DNA from 3 places in the Ruminococcus sp. OA3 genome. Region 2 is predicted to be linked to each of the others. Evidence: predicted binding sites of a transcription regulator. Region 2 holds the regulator's gene; each other region holds the start of a gene.
The links. Region 2 encodes LexA, which represses DNA repair genes until DNA is damaged. Its sites were predicted from a motif close to CNAACANNTGTTNG; they were not measured.

Region 1 (7,434 bases), 250 kb from region 2:
AATGACAGGGTATGACAACCCTGCCTCAGCGGGTGAGCTGACAGGGCGTGTGGTAAGGGAGCTTGCGGCACTGAATGATTTTGATGAGGAACTTTCGCGTATTTATTCTCAGGCGCTGGATATAGAAGGTATGCTCAATGATCTGAACAGAGACATTTCCGGATATCTCGAGGATATGACTTTTTCGGAGGAACTATTTGCACAGACGGAGACACGTCTGGATGAGATCAATCATTTAAAAGGGAAATATGGAGAAAGTGTAGAGAAAATTCTAAACTACCAAAATGAACAGCAGAAAAAGCTGGAAGAACTGCTTAATCTTGAGGAGCACAGAGCCGGACTTGTCAGAGAACAGAACGCTGCACGCGGAAAACTGCAGAAATTGTGTGATAAGTTGTGTGAACTACGAAAAAATGCTGCGAAAGATTTGGAAAAAAGAATTGTTGATTCCCTGCGGGAACTGAATTTTCTTCAGGTGGAATTTGAAATTGCATTTGAAAAACTGCATGATTTTTCAAAAAACGGATACGATAAAATTGAGTTTTTGATTTCTACGAATCCGGGGGAAGAAAAGCGCGCGCTTTCGAAGGTGGTGTCAGGAGGAGAGCTTTCACGTATCATGCTTGCAGTCAAAACGTTGATGGCAGATAAAGATGATACTGAGGTTTTAATATTTGATGAGATTGATACCGGAATCAGCGGCCGTACTGCTCAGAAAGTTGCCGAAAAAATGGCGGAAATTTCTGGAGAGCGACAGGTTTTATGCATTACACATCTGCCTCAGATAGCGGCGATGGCTGATGCACATTTTGAAATTGAAAAAAATGTGCAGGATACAATTACCGTAACAAGGATAAGAAGGCTTGACGAAGAAGGATCCATACATGAAATTGCCCGTATGCTGGGCGGAACCAGGATTACTCAGAGTGTTCTTTCAAATGCCTGTGAGATGAAAGAATTGGCACAGGTACATAAAAATACAAGACTGAAAAACTGAAATCATCGCATACTAAAAAAGGATATACAACACGGTATATCCTTTTTTGCAGCTTTTAAAAGAAAAGGATGTGATGAAGTGAGCAACAGTCAGAAATATAGAAGATTTTTGTGGGTGATGCTTTGCCTGTCACTGATGTTGTGTGCCGGTTACTTCTATTATACGGTGCAGTCATCCATACCGGATGAGATCAGCGTCTATGAGGGACAGGAAGAGCAGCTGGATGAAATATTTCCATCGACATTTGTCACATATGATGATAGCCTGGAGGTTGTGGGAAGCGATTCATACCGAATTACCTGCCGGTTATTCGGAGTCGTGCCGGTTAAGACGGTAACGGTACAGAATGTTGCACAGCGGACAGTCTGTGTCAGCGGAGATACCATCGGCCTGTATATGGAGACCGACGGAGTCATGATCATTGATACCGGGGAAGTAGATGCGCAGGATGCAATGCTTAACGATCCGGCCAAAAATATAGCGAAAGCCGGAGACTATATTATGGAAGTAAATGGTAAAAAACTGGAAGATAAACAGGAATTAATGCAGATGGTGGAAGATAGCCAGGGAGATGAAATGCAGCTGCTGGTGAAAAGAGGGGAAGAAGAAATCATGCTGGCGCTGCAGCCTGTTCTGACAACTGATGGCTCCTATAAACTGGGCATCTGGGTAAGGGATAATATTCAGGGTATCGGAACACTGACATATATGGAGGAAGATGGTACGTATGGGGCACTTGGCCATGGCATCAGTGATATGGATACCGGGGAGCTATTGAGTCTGGAACAGGGTGAGCTGTACAGCGCAAAGATTCTTTCCATATCTAAAGGTGTCAAGGGAAATCCGGGTGAATTAAAAGGTGTTATCACTTATCAGGAGACAGAAAAGCTTGGAGATATCACTGATAATCAGGCGAACGGCATCAGCGGGACGCTGAATGATAACGGGAGACAGCGTCTGTCACTGACACCGAAAGAAATTGGACTGAAACAGGAAATCCAGGAAGGACCAGCCAGCATCCTGAGCAATGTTGACGGTACTGTGGAAGAGTATGGGATTGAAATTTCGGATATCGATTATAATGAAAAAAACACAAATAAAAGTTTTGTCATTCATGTGACCGATCAGCGACTGCTCGGTGCCACCGGCGGGATCGTCCAGGGTATGAGCGGAAGCCCGATTCTGCAGAATGGCAAACTAATCGGAGCTGTGACACATGTATTTATCAAGGATCCATCCCGGGGATTTGGGATTTTTATCGAAAATATGCTAAAAGACTGATTTACGGCATTATATATTAAAATCCGATAATTCCCTTCTTTAGCAGTCAAAACAGGAGTGTATTTTCCAGCGTCTGGCTTTTTTCGGCAATTCTCTCATGGAAAGTGTCGAACGAAACTTACCAATTTATGGCAGTTTAACTTGATTTGGTAAGGAAACATCTCTATAATTGAGTCATGGCAGAGAAAAAAAGTATCTGTTAGGGGCGCCCTGCCGAGAAAAGTAAATGTGCAGGAGGAGAGATATGGAAAAGTTAAATATTGCCATTGCAGATGATAATGAGCGGATCGTGAATCTGCTGGGGGAGATCATAAAAGAAGACAGTGATCTGGAACTGGTAGGTCAGGCAGACAACGGTAATGATATCTACAATATCATTAAGGAAAAGGAACCGGATGTGGTATTATTAGATATTATTATGCCGAAGGTTGACGGACTTACTGTAATGGAAAAAGTGAATCAGGACAATTCAATGAAAAAGCATCCTGCTTTTATTGTGGTATCCGCTGTAGGGCAGGAAAGAATTACAGAAGATGCTTTTAATCTGGGTGCGTATTATTACATTATGAAACCGTTTGACAATGATATGATTATCAATCGGATCAAACATGTAAGAAATCAGGCGATGAGCAGAATACGAGATATCAGGAAGATGAGTACCTGTGACAACAAGAACGAATATATGGAAAAAAATCTGGAAGTGGATGTAACCAATATTATCCATGAAATTGGTGTTCCGGCGCATATTAAGGGATACCAGTATCTGAGAGATGCGATTATTATGTCTGTGCAGGACATGGATATGCTGAATTCCATCACAAAGATCCTGTATCCGACAATTGCCAAAAAACATCAGACGACGCCGAGCCGTGTAGAACGTGCGATTCGTCACGCAATTGAAGTCGCATGGAGCAGAGGAAAGATGGATACTATCGATGAACTGTTCGGGTACACCGTGAGCACGGGAAAAGGAAAACCGACAAATTCCGAATTTATTGCACTAATTGCTGATAAAATAAGACTGGAATACAAAAATATTTAGTGGAATCGTATATTAAGCTTTCCTTAATATTAAAAATACGATATAATGAGTGTTAGTGAGGAAAGCGTGCTTGCACGTTTGACGAACGGCGAATGTCGATCATGAATTGAAGATTCATGATATAATATTCATAGAATGTCGCATCTAATATTAGGGAGGTTCTAACATGAAAAATGTATTGTTCGTTGCGTCGGAAGCTGTACCGTTTATAAAAACAGGAGGACTTGCGGATGTAGTAGGTTCCCTGCCGAAATATTTTGATAATGAGAAATACGATGTACGTGTGATTATTCCTAAGTATTCCTGTATGAAAGAGGAGTTCAAAGGAAAACTTAAGTTTGTGACCAGTTTCTATCTGGACCTGAACTGGAGACAGCAGTATGTCGGAATCCTGGAGACAGAGTATGAAGGGATTAAATTTTATTTTATCGATAATGAAGAACACTTCAGCGGGGATAAACCGTATTCCGGAATGCCATGGGATCTCGAGAAATATGCATTTTTTTCAAAAGCAGCGTTATCTATGCTTCCTGTCATAGGTTTCCGCCCGGACATCATTCATTGCCACGACTGGCAGACGGGGCTTGTGCCTGTTTATCTGAAAGAACGTTTTCAGGGCAATGATTTCTATTGGGGAATAAAATCGGTTATGACGATACATAACCTGAAATTTCAGGGGGTATGGGATCTTCGGACGGTTAAAAATATTACCGGCCTTTCGGATTATTACTTTACGCCGGATAAGCTGGAGCATAACCGGGATGCAAATTATTTAAAAGGCGGGATTGTTTACGCAGACGCTATCACGACCGTGAGCGAGACATATGCGGAAGAAATAAAAGTACCTTTTTATGGTGAAGGGCTGGACGGTCTGATGAGGGCAAGAAGTAACAGCCTGAGAGGAATTGTCAACGGTATTGACTACGATGAATATAACCCGGAGACAGATCCAGCCATTTTCAAACATTATAACGCAAAGAATTTCAGAAAAGAAAAGATAAAAAATAAAACAGCCTTACAGGAGGAACTGGGCCTGGAAGTGAACCCGAAGATTATGATGATCGGGATGTGTTCACGGCTTACGGATCAGAAAGGACTTGACCTCGTATCGTATGTGATGGATGAATTATGCCAGGATGCGATACAACTGGTGGTTCTTGGCACCGGAGACGCCCAGTATGAAAATATGTTCCGGCATCTTGCATGGAAATATGGCAACAAGGTTTCAGCGAATATCTATTATTCAGAGCCTATGTCACATAAAGTCTATGCTTCCAGCGATGCATTTTTGATGCCTTCGCTGTTTGAACCGTGTGGTTTGAGCCAATTAATGAGCCTTCGTTACGGTACGGTACCGATTGTTCGCGAAACAGGAGGATTGAAGGATACTGTACAGCCTTATAACGAGTTTGAAAGCACTGGAACAGGATTTAGTTTTACAAATTACAACGCGCATGAAATGTTAAATACGATTCGCTATGCGGAACGTGTTTACTATGATAAAAAGAGGGAGTGGAATAAAATAATTGACCGGGGGATGGCACAAGACTTTTCCTGGAATCATTCAGCAGCAAAATATGAAGAAATGTATCATTGGCTGGCACCGTAAGTGTCAGTGGCAGACCGCATCAGAGATGGTGTGGTCTTTCTTCATTTACAGAAAATCACACTGCTCTGCTTGCATGGGATGCCTGTGTTTAGTATACTGGTATCAGCATTCAAATCTCATGATTTCTGAAGTCCGGAAAACTCCCATGGCACAAAATGATATTGACAAAACGGAAAATATGTACTACTATATTAAACAGGAAGCGAACATAAGTTCGCATCATAACTGGAGGTAAGCATGGTAAAAGAAGATAAATTAAAAGCATTGGACGCTGCACTCGTACAGATAGAAAAAAATTACGGAAAAGGTGCGGTGATGAAACTGGGAGACTCAGGCATCAATATGAATGTGGAGACGATACCAACAGGTTCACTGAGCCTTGATGTGGCACTGGGGCTTGGCGGCATACCAAAAGGACGCGTGGTGGAGATCTACGGGCCGGAATCCAGCGGTAAGACTACCGTTGCACTCCATATGGTGGCTGAAGTACAAAAAAGAGGCGGGATCGCAGGCTTTATTGACGCAGAGCACGCACTTGACCCGGTATATGCGAAAAATATTGGAGTTGATATTGACAACCTTTATATCTCGCAGCCGGACAGCGGTGAACAGGCGCTTGAGATCACAGAGACGATGGTGCGTTCAGGTGCGGTAGATATTGTGATCGTGGATTCTGTCGCGGCCCTCGTTCCGAGAGCTGAGATTGACGGTGAGATGGGGGATTCTCATGTGGGTCTTCAGGCCCGTCTGATGTCACAGGCACTCAGAAAATTGACTTCCGTTATCGGAAAATCAGGATGTGTTGTTATTTTTATTAATCAGCTGCGCGAGAAGGTCGGAGTAATGTACGGCAGTCCGGAAGTCACCACAGGCGGACGTGCGCTGAAGTTCTATTCCTCCATCCGTATGGATGTGCGCCGGATAGAAGCGATCAAACAGAGCGGTGAGGTCATCGGAAACCGTACGCGTATCAAAGTCGTTAAGAATAAAATTGCCCCTCCGTTTAAAGAGGCTGAATTTGATATTATGTTTGGAAAAGGAATCTCCAGGGAGGCGGATATCCTGGAACTGGCTGCAAGCAGCGGAGTAATCCAGAAGAGCGGTGCATGGTTTGCCTACGATAATGCAAAGATCGGGCAGGGGCGTGAAAATGCGAAGACCTATCTGACGGAACATCCGGAGGTCATGCAGGAAGTGGAGCAGAAGGTAAGAGAGTACTATGGCCTGAATGGCTCAGAAACATCAGAGACACCTCAGGAATCGAAAACACCGGAGACCGGAAAGGCAACTGCCGGGATTGAGACAGAATGACAGTTACAGATATCCGACCCGTGACGAAGCGGAAATACCGTGTGGAAATTGAAGGACAGCTTGCTTTTATTCTGTATAAAGGCGAGCTGTCTCGTTACCGTATTGTCTGCGGTGAGGAGATACGGGAACAGGATTTTTCGGAGATTATGAATGAGGTTCTGCCGCTTCGCGCCAAACGATATGCGATGAATCTTCTGGTTAAGATGGACCGGACCGAGCAGGAGATCAGAGAAAAGCTGAAAAAGAGCGGATACCCGGCGGAAGTGGCCCGGAAAGCGGTTGACTATGTAAAATCTTACGGTTACATAGATGATGAGCGATACGCCGTTCATTATTTTGAACGCTATAAGGACAGTTTAAGTGTCAGGCAGATTTCATGGAAACTGAGACAGAAGGGTGTCGATGCGGGACTTATCGAAAAAGCGGCAGAAAAGGCAGAGCCGGACGATCATGAACAGGTCATCCGTGCGCTGGTCGAAAAGCGATTGAGGAACAGAGCCGAAGTAACAGAGAAAGATATCAGGAAACTGGAAGCTTATCTGGCAAGGCGGGGATTCTACGGGGAAGAGATCTGGAAGGTCTTAAAAGACTGCCGGTTTAGCGCGGGGGAAAAAACGATAGAATAAATCAGCCGCCGTGCTTGACATAATTACCAAAATAATATAAAATTGAAGTGTTGTATTTGTACAATGAAAACTAAATAAGGAGGTGCTCCTGTGGGAACAATTATTATCAGTGTAATTGTTGCTATAGTAATCACGCTGCTTATTGCGGTTCCTATTACTTGCAAGGTTGCGGTTTCCAACAAGGTGAAGCAAGATGCCGAAAAAGTTGGTACAGCAGAAGAAAAGGCAAGAAGCATAATAGATGAGGCATTAAAAACGGCTGAGACTAAAAAACGCGAAGCCCTTTTGGAAGCTAAGGAAGAATCTCTCAGAACGAGAAACGAACTGGAGAAAGAAACCAAAGAACGAAGAGCCGAACTGCAAAAGTATGAAAAGCGCGTCCTGTCAAAAGAGGAATCTGTTGACAGAAAATCTGACGCACTCGAACGGCGTGAAGCAGAATACGCAAACAAGGAAGAGCAATTAAGAAAGAAAGAAAAGAAAGTCGACGAATTACATGCACAGGGAGTACAGGAACTGGAACGAATTTCAGGTCTTACCTCCGAACAGGCAAAAGATTATCTTTTAA
Region 2 (7,434 bases):
AGTCAGAAAAGAGATGCACCTGGCTGTTGCTCACACGGCAAATGAAGACGAAGCCATACGTTTTAAGCAGGAAATTGAAGAAGCATTTCCTGACATTGATGTGATCGTTAATCCTCTTTCTCTGAGCGTTGCCTGTCATATAGGCCCTGGATCACTGGCGATTGCCTCCTCTAAAAAAATGGACCGGGGTTTTAAATGCTGAAAAAGAAAATCCCGGATATGGATCTGAAGCAGATTGCGAAGTCAGGACAATGTTTCCGGATGGAGGAAAAACAGGAGAAAATTTATTCTCTTGTGGCTTCAGGGCGGTATCTGGAAATCGGGCAGGAAGGAGATCTGTTTTCTTTTTCGTGTTCTGAGAGGGATTTTCAGGAGGTCTGGGAAAAATATCTGGATCTGCATACGGACTATGGGATAATAAAAGCATCTGTTGACCCCGGGGATCCTTACCTTACTGAAGCCGTAAGGTTTGGATGGGGGATAAGAATACTGAGGCAGGACTTATGGGAAATGATCGTTACTTTCCTGATATCCCAGAACAACAATATCACCAGAATCAGAAGAAGCGTAGATCTTCTGTGCAGAAAACTGGGGGAGGACCGGACTGCGGAGAACGGAACACAGTATTACACCTTTCCGGGCCCGGAGGCCATTGTGCAGGGCAATATGGCGGTTTTGAAAACACTGGGACTTGGATACCGCGACAAATATATTTACCGTACAGCCAGGGCTGTCCTGGAAGGAAGCCTGAACCTTGAAGATCTGAAGCCTGCGGATTATGAAACCGCGCACAAAAAGCTGACAGAGCAGTATGGTATTGGCAGTAAGGTGGCGGACTGTATTTGTCTGTTTGGCCTTTATCATATCGATGCGTTCCCGATTGACACCCATATAAAAAAAATTCTGGAGGTTCATTATCCACAGGGATTCCCCCATGATAAATATAGCGGATACGGGGGAATCCTGCAGCAGTACATGTTCTACTATGATCTTAACGAAAAACTGCGCAGAATTGAGAGGATCGTTGTTTAAAAAGGGTGAAAAAATGAAAATATCAGGAAGAATTTCTTGACGAAAAGACACGCCTGTGGTATTATCATAGAGTATGCCGCACAGAGAGGTTATAAGTGTTTTGTTTCAGAAACCACCATATCTGGCGAGTAATGATAATAGGAGGTGCCATATGTACGCAATTATTGCAACAGGTGGTAAACAGTACAAAGTAGCCGAAGGCGATATCATTAGAGTGGAAAAACTTGGTGCACAAGCGGGTGAAACTGTTACATTTGATGATGTACTTGCAGTGAACAACGATGGTTTAAAAGTTGGTTCCGATGTAGCAAATGCAAGCGTAACTGCTTCTGTCGTTGAGAACGGAAAAGCTAAAAAAGTCGTAATCTATAAGTACAAAAGAAAAACTGGTTATCACAAGAAAAACGGTCACAGACAGCAGTTTACAAAAGTTAAGATTGAAAAAATCAACGCTTAATTTTTGAATTGTTATGATTGAGATTACGGTTTTTGTGAACAATAACAAGTGTATCGGTATTGAATCTAAAGGACATGCAGGCTTCGGCGCATATGGCAATGACATTGTATGTGCAGCGGTTTCGGCATTGACGATCAATACGCTGAATTCCATCGAGACGTTTACGGAAGATCATTTCGAAGGCGGGCAGGATGATGGATATCTGGAATTTCATCTGACACAGCCGGTGAGTGACAGAGCACAGCTGCTGCTTGATTCTCTGGTGTTGGGTCTGGAAGAAATCCAGAAGAATTATGGAAATAAGTTTATAGAGATAACAACGAAGGAGGTGTAAGGACATGTTGAAAATGAACCTTCAGTTATTCGCACATAAAAAAGGTGTTGGTTCTACCAAGAACGGCAGAGATTCTGAATCCAAGAGGTTAGGTGCAAAAAGAGCCGATGGACAGTTTGTAAAAGCAGGGAATATCCTTTACAGACAGCGCGGAACAAGAATTCATCCAGGTGTGAATGTAGGACGCGGTAAAGATGATACACTGTTTGCATTGACAGACGGTGTTGTAAGATTCGAAAGAAAAGGAAGAGATAAGAAACAGGTTTCTATCGTTCCAGTATCAGAGTAATGCTTAAGGCTTCAAATCACATCGGTTTGAAGCCTTTTTATCTATTCCCACAGAAGTGGAGGAAAATATGTTTGCAGACAGAGCGAAAATAATCATCCGGTCAGGAAAGGGCGGAGACGGTCACGTGAGTTTCCGCAGGGAGCTTTATGTACCGAACGGAGGACCGGACGGCGGTGACGGAGGAAAGGGCGGAGACGTCATTTTCGAAGTTGACGAAGGTCTGAATACCCTGACGGATTATCGACATAAAAGAAAATTCTCTGCACAGAGCGGAGAAGAGGGCGGCAAACGCCGCTGCCATGGAAAAGATGGCGCCGATATTGTATTAAAAGTTCCGGAAGGAACAGTGATTATGGAAGCAGAGGGCGGAAAAGTCATTGCGGATATGTCAGGAGATAACAGACGTCAGGTGGTACTGCGCGGAGGCAGGGGCGGAAAGGGTAATATGCATTATGCAACAGCCACGATGCAGGCACCGAAGTATGCACAGCCGGGTCAGGATGCACAGGAACTTGAGGTGCGTCTGGAGCTTAAGGTCATTGCGGATGTCGGGCTGATCGGATTTCCAAATGTGGGTAAGTCCACACTGTTGTCACGCGTGACGAACGCACGCCCTAAAATAGCAAATTATCATTTTACAACGATTAACCCGAATCTCGGTGTGGTGGATCTGGATGGATGCAGCGGTTTTGTCATAGCTGATATTCCGGGGCTGATCGAGGGAGCGTCGGAGGGTGTCGGACTCGGGCATGAATTTCTCAGGCATATTGAGCGCACGCGCGTTATGATTCATGTGGTGGATGCAGCATCTACGGAAGGACGGGATCCCGTAGATGATATTTATAAGATTAACGAAGAGCTCAGAGCTTATAATCCGGAAATTGCTGAACGTCCTCAGGTTATTGCAGCCAATAAAACAGATGTGATCTATGCGGATGATGAGAATCCGCTGGAACGCCTGAAGAAAGAATTTGAACCACAGGGTATTTCAGTCTTTCCGATATCCGCTGTCAGCGGACAGGGAATATCGGAACTTTTGTATCATGTACAGCATATGCTGGATAACATTGAGAAAAAACCGGTAGTATTTGAACAGGAATTTTTCCCGGAGGATGTGCTTATTACAGAGAACCTGCCGTTTACCGTGGAAAAAGCTGAAGACGATGCACATACTTTCATTGTGGAAGGGCCAAAGATTGAAAAAATGCTTGGTTACACGAATCTGGATTCTGAAAAAGGTTTTGCATTTTTCCAGAAGTTCCTGAAAGACGGAGGAATCCTGAAAGAACTGGAAGCTGCCGGAATTGAGGAAGGCGACACTGTTCGGATGTATGGTTTTGAGTTTGATTATTACAAATAGGAGTAAGTATGACAAGTAAACAAAGAGCTTATTTAAAGGGCCTTGCCATGACGATGGATCCAATCCTGCAGATCGGAAAGTCAACCCTGACACCCGAAAATACTTCATCTGTGGCTGAAGCTTTGGAAGCACGGGAACTGATCAAGATCAACGTGCTGAAAAACTGTATGGATGATCCGAAAGCGATCGCTCAGGTACTGGCGGAACGCACACAGTCAGAAGTTGTTCAGGTGATTGGCAGAAAAATCGTACTTTACAAAGAGGGTAAGGATGACAGGAAAAAGATTGAGCTGCCCCGGAGATAAAGAATATGCAAAAAGAACAAAAAATCGGTATCATGGGAGGAACCTTTGATCCGATTCACGTTGGACATTTGATTCTGGGTGAAACTGCATACGAACAGTTTGGTCTGGAAAAAGTTCTTTTTTTGCCGGCAGGTAATCCGCCGCATAAGAAGAACCGCAGAGGCCGTGCGACTGACGAGCAGCGGGTGGAGATGGTTGCACGTGCGATCTCGGATAATCCTCATTTTGAATTATCGCTTGTGGAGATGAATGAGGATGGCTACACGTATACTTTTAGAACACTTGAACGGCTGAATGAAGAATACCCGGAAAATGAGTATTATTTCATCATTGGTGCGGACTCGCTGTTTAATTTTGAGACCTGGAAAGAACCAGAAAGAATCTGTGCGGCGGCTAAAATTGTTGTTGCGACGCGGGACCACACAATGGATGAAAAAATAGTTGCTGAGATGAAACGTCTTTCGCAGAAGTACAGCGGCAGTTTTCTGAAGCTGGACAGCCTGAACATTGATGTTTCATCTCAGATGCTGCGCTCATGGATTGAGGAAGAACGTACGATAAAGTATTATGTACCGAACCGGGTAATTGATTATATCTATGAAAACCGGATTTACCGGTAGGTAATAAGAGGTGACATCGTGGCAGAACAAAAGTATGATTTAATAAAGCTGGAAAGAAAATTGAAAAACCATCTGGACCGCCAGCGTTTTCAACATACGACAGGCGTTATGTACACGGCCGTATGTATGGGCATGGTTCACGGCGGAGATCCTGTTAAGCTGCAGCTCGCGGGGCTTTTGCACGACTGTGCAAAGTGTATACCGGATGAAAAAAAACTGCGGTTATGCGGAAAATACGGAATTACGGCATCTCACTATGAGATGACGCATCCATACATGCTGCATGCAAAACTTGGCGCACATCTTGCGAAAAAAAAGTTTGACATCCGAGACCCGGAAGTACTTTCCGCTATTACGTGGCATACTACGGGAAAAGCGGCTATGACGGTACTGGAAAAAATCATTTATATTGCAGATTACATTGAACCCGGGCGATATAAGGCCCCGCGGCTTGATGAAATCCGAAAAATGGCGTTCAGAGATTTGGATGAATGTATGTATATGATACTTCATGACACGCTGGCGTATCTGAAAACAGTTGAAAAAGAAATCGATACTGTTACAGAAAGTGCATATGAGTATTATTGCAATCTGCATAATCAGGGATAAAGGAGAAAATTAAATGACGGGAAAAGATATGGCAAGAACAGCCTGCCTGGCATTGGAAGATAAGAAAGCAGTGGATATCAAAGTGATCGACATTGAACAGGTGTCTACACTTGCTGATTATTTCATTATTGCAAGCGGTACGAACCGCAGTCAGGTTCAGGCACTGGCTGAAAATGTAGAAGAGATGCTGGAGAAAGCCGGAAGTCGTCCGAAACAGATCGAAGGTTACCAGAATGCAAACTGGATTTTAATGGATTACGGTGACCTGGTGATACACATTTTTGATGAGGAAAACCGTTTATTCTATGACCTGGAAAGAATCTGGAGAGACGGAACTTCTGTATCTGTAGCTTCTCTGGAAGATTGATGAAGAGAAGCTGTTTTGTAAAACGAGCATAAAACGAAAACACAGGAACAATGTATGCGGATCCTTCGAAGATGTCCGTTCACTTTGCACCTGTGTTTTTATTTTTTATCAGGATTTCATAAATCTCATCACGCCGACTACTTTTCCAAGGATTTCAAGACCTTCTTCTACGATGATAGGCTCCATATCATCATTCTCAGGCTGCAGGCGGTAATATCCGTTTTCTTTATAAAATGTTTTGACGGTTGCTGAATCGTCGATCAGAGCGACAACCATGTTTCCGTTGTCAGCTGTGTGCTGGCTCTGCACCAGCACGTAATCTCCGTCGAGGATACCTGCGTTAATCATACTTTCACCATGAATTTCCAGAATAAATGCGTCAGATTTCGGCATATGTTCTGCAGGAATCGGAAAATAATTCTCAATATTTTCAACCGCAAGAATAGGTTCACCGGCAGCCACACGCCCTACGACAGGGACATTGACCATTTCACAGCGTGCTGTGTTGAAATTATCGTCCAGAATCTCGATTGCACGTGGTTTGGTAGGGTCTCTGCGGATATAACCGTTCTTTTCCAGTGTTTCCAGATGGGAGTGAACGGAGGATGTTGACTTCAGATTGACGGCCTCGCAGATTTCACGGACCGCAGGCGGAAATCCGCGGTTGATAATCTCACTTTTTATGTAATCGAGGATTTCCTGTTGTTTTTTGCTTATCTTACCATAGGCCATATACACTGCCCTCCATGTTTTTTATTACTTTTATCATAGCATATAAGCTCACATATTGCAAACAGATATTCGGAATGTTTGTTCGAAAAACGCCTTGACAAACATTTGTTCTGGGTAGTATAATAACCATACAGAACAAATGTTTGCGAAAATATGTTCGCATGAACTCGTACAAATGAGGGAGGCCATCACATGAAGAGGAGAAGGCGTACAAGAAACAGAAGAAGAATCCAGTTGACCGTGACAGCGGTATCCTTCCTGATACTAAGTGCGGTACTGATTCAATTCAGCGCAGATAAAATTGGTGCGCAGAGTGATATTTCCAAGATTACTTATAAATATTATACCAGTCACTATGTTGAGCGCGGGGAAAGTCTGTGGAGTATTGCACAGGAGTATATGACAGATGAATATAGATCAGTTGAGGCGTACATTTCTGAAATTCAGGACATCAATGGACTTCACGGGACAAAACTTCAGCAGGGAAGTCATATTTGCGTACCCTATTATTCATTGAAACATAACTGATTTTTCTGTTTATCTCACATTAATAATCCGGACATGGCGCATGGGTTGCATAATAAAATTATGTGAACTTGCAGGCGAGTGTCCGGGTTATCTTTATAAGATAAACTTTAGGATCAAAAAGAATATGACTGGTACCAGCAGAGCCGGAAGCATATTCAGCGTCTTGCAGTCTTTGATTTTAAGGATCCCCAGACCTGACGCGGCAATTAAAAACCCTCCAACGATTGTAACCTCCGCCATAAGGGAATCAGTAAGAAAATTCTGTAGGTATGTGGCACACAGATAGATCAGACCCTGCCAGCAGAATAAAACAGGCGCTGCAAGTGCCATGCCGATTCCGTATGTGGAAGCGAGCACTGTGGAAGTGACAAAATCAAGAGTTGCATTCGTAAAAAGAAACGTGTGATCCCCGTACAGGGCGCTCTGTATTGGACCCAGAATAGAAAGACTGCCAATGCAGTAGAGCAGGATTCCGGTAGAAAGACCCTGGCTGAGTTCGGATTTTCCGAGACGTCCGACCAGCTGGTTGAATTTACCATCGATATTGAGAACCGTACCAGCCAGACAGCCGAGCGCAAGGCTTACGATAAAAAGAACAGGGTAGCTGCTGTCTGACATATTTCCAACAATGGAATTGATACCAAGCCCTACGGCGGCAAGCCCCATGGCATTGTACAGAGCCCCCTGGTATTTTTCGTGGATTCCTTTTTTCAGCGCACTTCCGAGAACACTGCCAAGGAGGATAGTTCCTGTGTTTACGATTGTACCTATCATAGTGATTCCTTTCTTTCGCGTGATATA
Region 3 (7,434 bases), 320 kb from region 2:
GTATGCCGGTAAAACTGTGCAATAATTCAAAATAACAGTTCAGAAATTCAAAAAGACTGTGCACAAACTTGTACACAGTCTTTTAATAATATGTATAGGCTAATTAGATCTCGGAAATTTTTACCGGACGGCCTTCATCCAGAGAGATCTTAGCTGCTTTCGCAATCTTAACCGGCATTAAACCATCAATTCCACTTACCGGAACTTCTTTGTCATTCATGACAGCGTCAACAAATGCGTTTGTCTCTGCGATGAATGCATTGTTATATCTTTCAAGGAAGAACCAGGTCGGTTTTTCGCAGACAACACCGTCAGCTGTACTGATCATGGAAGTATCATTCAGGTCGTTGGCTACCTGTACGCAACCTTTTGCACAGTGAACTTCTGTTCTCTGATCGTAACCGTATGGAGCTTCACGGCTGTTATCGATAACACCGATCGCACCGTTTTCAAATTTCAGCATAACGATTGCTGTATCAACATCATCGTATTTCTTGAACTCTTCGTCGATCATGACTGTACCGTAAGCACTTACTTCCGTAACTTCACTTCCGGACAGGTAACGAACCATATCAAAGTCATGAATCATCATATCCATAAAGATACCACCGGATACTTTAACGTATGCCATTGGCGGAGCTTCCGGGTCACGGGATGTAACTTTAACGATACTTGGAGCGCCCAGCATTCCGGATGCAACGGTATCTCTGACTTTTTTGTGGTTGTGATCGAAACGGCGAACAAATCCAACCTGAAGTTTAACACCGGCTTTATCTACTGCTGCAAGTGCATCTTCAATCACTTTGATATCAGTTGCGATTGGTTTTTCGCAGAAAATGTGTTTTCCTGCTTCTGCAGCCTTTACAATAAATTCAGCATGTGTGTCTGTTGATGAGCAGATGAAAACCGCGTCAACATCTGGATTTGCAAATACAGCTTCGGAATCTTTTGTGACATTTGTAACACCAAGTCCTTTTGCCCACTCTTCTGTTGCTTCGTTCATGAATGGATCTGCAATCATAACAACTTCAGCATCCGGTACAGCGTTTACCAGGTTTGTAGCATGAAGTTTACCGATTCTTCCGGCACCTAACATACCGATTCTAACTTTTTTTGCCATCTTATATACTTCCTTTCAAGTGATATTTTACAAATTATATTATAAGCTAATTTGCTTTCACAGTCAATCATAACAAAATGAAAATCTCATGTTTTTCCGTTTCCTGAAATTTTCAGGCATTTTTACTAGTTGCCCGGGCACACTTTTATTGTTGCTTCCGTATCAGCACGAAGATCAGAATCATTTCTATTGCTTCAATTACAATGGCCGCCAGAAACAGCGATTCTCCGCTTTTCTGAAACATTTCCATAATGAATCCAACAAACAGCAGCAGCAAGGCCAGAGAAAAGCCCAGAAAAACATACGCGGCGGTCCTGTAAGAGCGTTTTCTCTCCTCATCGCTCATCTTTGAAAGATCTTTTTTCTGTCCGTCTTTCACGAGTGAATACACATTCAGCGGTATTTTTCCTTTTTTCATAAATGCTGAAGCTGAATATTTCCCACATTGTCCTGCCGCGATCAGACAGACAACGGCAATTGCCACATTTATAATTTTATCGATCATGTTCCTGTCTCCTGTTTTCCTTTTCTTCTTCCTGTTTTTCGTAATCTTCTCTTGCTGCTTCCATATAGTCCTGCTCCCTGGTCTTTTTACTCGGTATAAGCTTTTTCAGAATACTTCCTGTTCCCCTGTTTTTTACATAAAAAAACCCGATCAGTGAAAAAACTGCGGCACCGATAAAGTTGACGAACAGATCCTTCATGGTATCCAGAAGACCGATATCCAGATATCCCCCGAGCCCAAGATCCTGTCCATTGACCACTGTACTCTGAATTCCCTTTATCACGTATGGTTTATTTCCTCCCGCAGGATCCAGCATCACGCTGCTGATCGTATGCAGTACAGTGTCTTTCTGCATATCCAGGTGAAAAAATAAATCCATAGCGCATTCAAAAAATTCCCAGATCACGCCGATGGTCATGGAAAAGCAGAATGCAACGACAGCAATAAAAATCGGTGACATGGTGAATACCAGTTTTTGATTATCATTTAACAGAACCACCAGCGAAAATCCAATGGCTGCAGCCAGGAAGCCGTTCAGAGTATGTAGCAGAGTATCCCAGAATGGTATGATGATATAAAATTCCTGTATCTCTCCCAGTATTTCAGCTGCAAAAATAAACAACAGAATAATGATCTCCAGTGCAGTCGGCAGTTCGATCCTGAATTTCACCTGAATAAAACTTGGCACTATCAGGAGCAGCAATGTCAGCACACAAAGAAATACATTTTCATAATTTCCGTTAAAAAACTGCCGGATCATACTAAGCACGACCAGAATGCGAAGAACAGCGTACACGATGAAAGAACTCTTATGTTCTTTCACCTCCATTCTCATGGCCATACTCAGCAGCTGAAAGTACTTTTTCATGCATCTCCTCCCTGCGGTGCCTCGAGGTATGCGCGCAGCAGCTCCATCCTTGCCTCCGCACAGTCAATCCCCTGCTGATAAAGTGCCTCCAGCTTATCAGGACTGGACTCGGTCCGTTTAAACCCGCCGACATTCTGAGGCTCAATTATAAAAACCTTTCCTTCTTTCTCCAGTTCAAATACTCTCCGTCTGTTTGCATTATACCGCTCCGCCCTCGTCAGAAGCGCTTCCGCAAACTGCGGATATTTCCTGTAGATTCTGGCAGCCAGACGCGTGGTTCTGCTCCCCTCTTTTAAGTAAGAGCGCTCTCTTGTCAGCACTACAATATTTTTATCACATCCCGAGCGTACCGCCTGATCAATCGGAATGGAATCTGCAATTCCTCCATCCATGTAGTATTTGCCGTCAATTTTTACCGGTTGAAACAGTATCGGCAGCGCACAGCTGGCCTGAAGAACTTTCCACGTGGGATCCTCTGCCGTAACCTTAAGATATTCCGCCTGACCCGTTTTCAGCCTGGTCACACAGGCAACCAATTCGCCGGGATAATCACTCAGCGCCTCATAATCATACGGTACTAAATGATTTGGCACTTCATCAAAAACAAATTTGATATTATAAAAGCTTCTGTTATCTTTCTGAAAAAGATAACGCGCACCCATATAGCGCGGGTCCACCATATATTTCCTGCTGATTTCATGGGCTCTGCCTCTCTGCCAGGAAGCATAGGATGCGCCGTTGGCGATTCCCGCCGAGGCCCCTATAATATAATCCGCCCGTATATTCTCATCCATCAGGACATCCATCACGCCGTTTGAAAAACAGGTGCGGCTTGCCCCTCCTTCCAGAATCAATCCTAATTTCATATCTTTTAAAACCCTTCTTCTTTCCGCAGTTTACGCATCTCTTTTCTCTTCACTCCGGCTTCCCATTCCGCTTTTTCGGCCTCTGTCTCGACAATGAGTCCCGGAACCTTTCTGGGACGGCCATTTTCATCCACGGCCACCTGAACCAGATGGGCGATATTGATCAGACGTCTGACTCCATCCAGACTTTCCACATACGTATCAACACGTATTTCCATAGAGGTGTTGCCGACATAGCTCATTCTTCCGATCAGTACGACCAGATCTCCCTGGAATGCACCCCGGAGAAATTTAAGATTGTCGACAGAAGCCGTGATAACATTAGACTGTGCATGACGTATTGCCACCAGACCGGCAATCTCATCAATCCACTCCATCAATCTTCCCCCAAAGAGTCTCCCGGCTCCGTTGAGATGTTCTGGTCTTACCTGATAAATGACCTCTATTTTAGAATCGGACACTCGCTTCATTGTTTCTCTTTCCACTTTTTATCTGCTCCTTATGAGTGAAATGCAGGCAGCTAAAACAGTTCTGTCTCGGCAACACACTTTGTCTTTATCTGTCCCACCAGCGCCTGCAGAGCGTCCACGACGTGGGGACGGATATCTCCGCCGATGAGTACCTGCATGATGTCATCTCCCACAGACAGCTCCCCGCGGTTGAGCCACACACGTATATAATAGATACCCGGCATCTGATACGTTTCCTCTACCGCAGCAGCCGCCTTCTCTTCATCATAGGAAAACAGCAGGCCTGTAACTGGCTTAGCCGTCTCCTCACCCAGACGGACTTTTGCCCTGGCTGTCTGACGCACAACACCGTTATGAATCAGGTACATACCGCAGTCGGAAGCACTCCTGTCTGTTTTTGCCTCTTTCAGCCATGCATCAACAGAAGGTGCGTTGCCCCCATTACCGCTTTCTATCATAAATTTACTAATGTTTTCCATTGAAAATCCTCCTTGTCAACATCCTGTTTGATTCATATCATGCTTTATGGAAAGCTTTTTTAAGAACATATCCTATATTTGATATCACTGTATCCAGTATATATTTTTCTGATACTATTTGCAATAAAAACAAATCCAGAACATTTGTTCTTGATTATCTGTCTCCGTTGTGTTACAATCAGTTAAAACAAACGTATGTTCTTATTGTTATGGAGGTTGTATGCTAACAGTTACACATTCTTTTTCTTTGCAGGAAAAACTGAATATTCTGGCAGATGCCGCGAAATATGATGTAGCCTGTACATCCAGCGGTTCGGACCGGCGGGGAAAAGCAGGATATCTCGGCAATTCTTTTGCTTCCGGGATCTGTCACAGTTTTGCAGGTGATGGGCGGTGCATCTCTCTTTTAAAAATTTTGTACAGCAATGAATGCGTCTACGACTGCAAATACTGCGTTAACCGCCGTTCCAACGACCGCCCGAGGGCTACCTTTACCCCGGAGGAAGTCTGTCAGCTGACCATGGAGTTTTATCGCCGCAACTATATTGAAGGCCTGTTTTTGAGTTCCGGAGTCTGCAAAAGCCCCGAATACACCATGGAACGAATTTATGAAACCCTGCTTCTGCTCCGTGAAACTTACCGTTTCAACGGATATATTCATGTCAAAGCCATCCCGTCTGCCCCAACGCAGCTTTTGACACAGGCAGGCTTTCTGGCTGACCGCATGAGCATCAACATGGAACTGCCCACGGAGGAAAGCCTGCACACACTTGCTCCCCACAAGACATTTCAGAGCATCTTTCATCCCATGAAAGAAATGGCACAGGGTATCGCTGCATCACGGCTTGCCATCGGCAAATCGGCATCTATGGAAAGGCACCGCGCCAACCGGTATTTAAACGGAAGCATCTTCGGTCAGAAACAGCTGGAAGCCAGGCGGGATTTTGATCCCGGCAATGCCCCTTCCGTTTTTATGAAAAAAGGGGAAGAAGAAAATTCTGCTTTCATCCCCGCCGGTCAGAGTACCCAGATGATCATAGGGGCCAGTCCGGAGAATGACTATCAGCTTCTGCTGACTTCTCAGAACCTTTACCAGCGTTTTGACCTGAAACGTGTCTTTTACTCTGCCTATATTCCGGTCAATGAGGACAGCCTTCTGCCTCCTCCTGACACCGCCGTTCCCCTTCTGCGGGAACACCGCCTCTATCAGGCTGACTGGCTTCTTCGTTTTTACGGCTTTCACGCGGAGGAGCTATTGAGCCCGGAACGCCCCAATTTCAATCCACTGCTGGATCCCAAATGTGAGTGGGCGCTTCGTCATCTGGAACACTTCCCGATAGAAGTCAACACTGCCTCTTTTGAAACCCTGCTCCGAATCCCCGGAATCGGCAACAAGTCGGCCATGCGTATTGTCAATGCCCGCAGGTACGGGAACCTGGATTTCTCTCATCTGAAAAAGACAGGGGTGGTGTTGAAACGTGCTCAGTACTTCATTACCTGCGGCGGTAAAATGATGTACCGGATACCGATCGAAGAAAAATTTATCACTCGGCAGCTGACGGGAATGGACCAGAAAGCAAACTGGGAGCTGGCACATCCTCCCGTTTACCGGCAGATGTCACTGTTTGAAGATATGAATCTGTCATATCCGCAGACTGTGGAGGGTATACGATGACTGTTTTTACATGTGCTGATGATTTCAGCTCAATGATGACCTGCATTTATGAAGCATGGGGAAGCGGACTTGGCCACCGGAATGTCCGTCTGATGACAGAACCCCTCTATGAAACTGCGCTTTTCTGCAGTTACCATCATATTGAAGCAGATGAAGAAAAGACCAGAAAAGTTATCCGGTCCATTCAATGTAAAATATCGTATGAAGTTTTCAAAATGGTCTACCGTTCCAGTCTGTCATTTAAAGAGGATAAGCTGGACTGCATCTACCGCTTTTTACTGCTTGGATTTCACTATGGTCCCTCTGTTACGGGACGCCTGCAGGAACCTGCCGTCGCCAGTCTGTTCGCTGTCGAACGCAAGGTTTTAAATGAAGCGCATCTGTTTCGTGAATTCATCCGTTTTTCCAGTATACAAGGCAGTACTCTGGTCAGTCATATCGAACCGAAATGCAATGTCCTTCCCATTCTGGCAGAGAATTTTTCTGACCGCATGCCTTCAGAGAACTGGATGATCATCGATGATACCAGAAAAAGCGCCGTGATCCATCCCGCCGACAGTTCTTACTATATGACGCTGCTTACCCCGGAAGAATTTTTAACACTGAGCCGTACAGAGATCAGGGATGAATACAGTGAACTCTGGACTTCTTTTTTTCAGGCAGTCTCTATCACTCCCAGAGAGAACAAGCGATGCCAGCGCAATATGATGCCGCTCTGGTACCGGAAGCATATGACGGAATTTATGACATAAAATTGTCAGGAGGATACCTGAATGATATTCCTGCACGACTTATACGGCTCTTCTTTTACCAGAGTCGTAATGATCGTTGCATCCTCAAATGCCGCAAATCTTACCGGAGATATCTTCGCAATCTTGGAACTGTCACACAGTACGTAACACTCCCTGCACTGTTTCATGGCATATTCCTTTACCTTTGCCTCCCTGAGTCCCGGTGTCGTGTACCCCGCCTCAATATCTGCACCGTTTGTTCCCAGAAAACCTATGGTAAAATTGTACTTCTGAAGACTTTCCAGTGCCTCCTCCCCGACGATCGCCTCAGTCACTGACTTGAATTCCCCTCCCGGCAGATAGACATGAAATCCTTTAGCAGCAAGTTTTCTCGCATGCATCACGGCATTTGTCACAAATACCGCATTATTGGGCACCAGATAATCGATGATCTGCCCGGTCGTCGTTCCGGAATCCAGATAGACCAGATCGTTTGCCTTGACCAGAGCCGCAGCATACCTGGCGATCAGTCCCTTCTCATCCCGGTTGATATCTTCACGGATTTCAACAAAGGAATCCGTATGGATCCCGCTGTTGCGAATGGCGATTGCACCTCCATGCACTTTTGTCAGCAGTCCTCTTTTATCCAGTACCGTCAGATCCCGGCGTATTGTAGATTCTGATGTATTGAGCAGTTCGATCAGTTCCTGGACCTGAATA

Region 1: recA (recombinase RecA) is a predicted target of LexA. The motif match lies at 5,133-5,146, and genes of this name have one in related genera.
Region 3: MCG98_RS14740 (putative DNA modification/repair radical SAM protein) is a predicted target of LexA. The motif match lies at 4,446-4,459, and genes of this name have one in related genera.

The regions. Positions count from the first base shown of each region.
Region 1 covers NZ_JAKNTO010000001.1:3,176,687-3,184,120, reverse strand. Annotated here, with positions in the region: gene recN (DNA repair protein RecN) at 1-997, shown strand, start outside; gene spoIVB (SpoIVB peptidase) at 1,076-2,278, shown strand; gene spo0A (sporulation transcription factor Spo0A) at 2,523-3,320, shown strand; gene glgA (glycogen synthase GlgA) at 3,487-4,929, shown strand; gene recA (recombinase RecA) at 5,167-6,240, shown strand; gene MCG98_RS14375 (regulatory protein RecX) at 6,237-6,866, shown strand; gene rny (ribonuclease Y) at 6,957-7,434, shown strand, end outside.
Region 2 covers NZ_JAKNTO010000001.1:2,922,995-2,930,428, reverse strand. Annotated here, with positions in the region: gene MCG98_RS13195 (DegV family protein) at 1-202, shown strand, start outside; gene MCG98_RS13190 (DNA glycosylase) at 196-1,032, shown strand; gene rplU (50S ribosomal protein L21) at 1,184-1,489, shown strand; gene MCG98_RS13180 (ribosomal-processing cysteine protease Prp) at 1,503-1,823, shown strand; gene rpmA (50S ribosomal protein L27) at 1,828-2,112, shown strand; gene obgE (GTPase ObgE) at 2,180-3,472, shown strand; gene yhbY (ribosome assembly RNA-binding protein YhbY) at 3,481-3,777, shown strand; gene nadD (nicotinate-nucleotide adenylyltransferase) at 3,783-4,397, shown strand; gene yqeK (bis(5'-nucleosyl)-tetraphosphatase (symmetrical) YqeK) at 4,416-5,006, shown strand; gene rsfS (ribosome silencing factor) at 5,020-5,373, shown strand; gene lexA (transcriptional repressor LexA) at 5,482-6,105, opposite strand; gene MCG98_RS13140 (LysM peptidoglycan-binding domain-containing protein) at 6,298-6,633, shown strand; gene MCG98_RS13135 (DUF554 domain-containing protein) at 6,727-7,407, opposite strand.
Region 3 covers NZ_JAKNTO010000001.1:3,247,242-3,254,675, forward strand. Annotated here, with positions in the region: gene iolG (inositol 2-dehydrogenase) at 104-1,120, opposite strand; gene MCG98_RS14715 (hypothetical protein) at 1,266-1,625, opposite strand; gene MCG98_RS14720 (hypothetical protein) at 1,615-2,493, opposite strand; gene MCG98_RS14725 (patatin family protein) at 2,490-3,359, opposite strand; gene MCG98_RS14730 (acyl-CoA thioesterase) at 3,365-3,844, opposite strand; gene MCG98_RS14735 (molybdenum cofactor biosynthesis protein MoaE) at 3,880-4,308, opposite strand; gene MCG98_RS14740 (putative DNA modification/repair radical SAM protein) at 4,529-5,983, shown strand; gene MCG98_RS14745 (TIGR03915 family putative DNA repair protein) at 5,980-6,735, shown strand; gene MCG98_RS14750 (DeoR/GlpR family DNA-binding transcription regulator) at 6,741-7,434, opposite strand, start outside.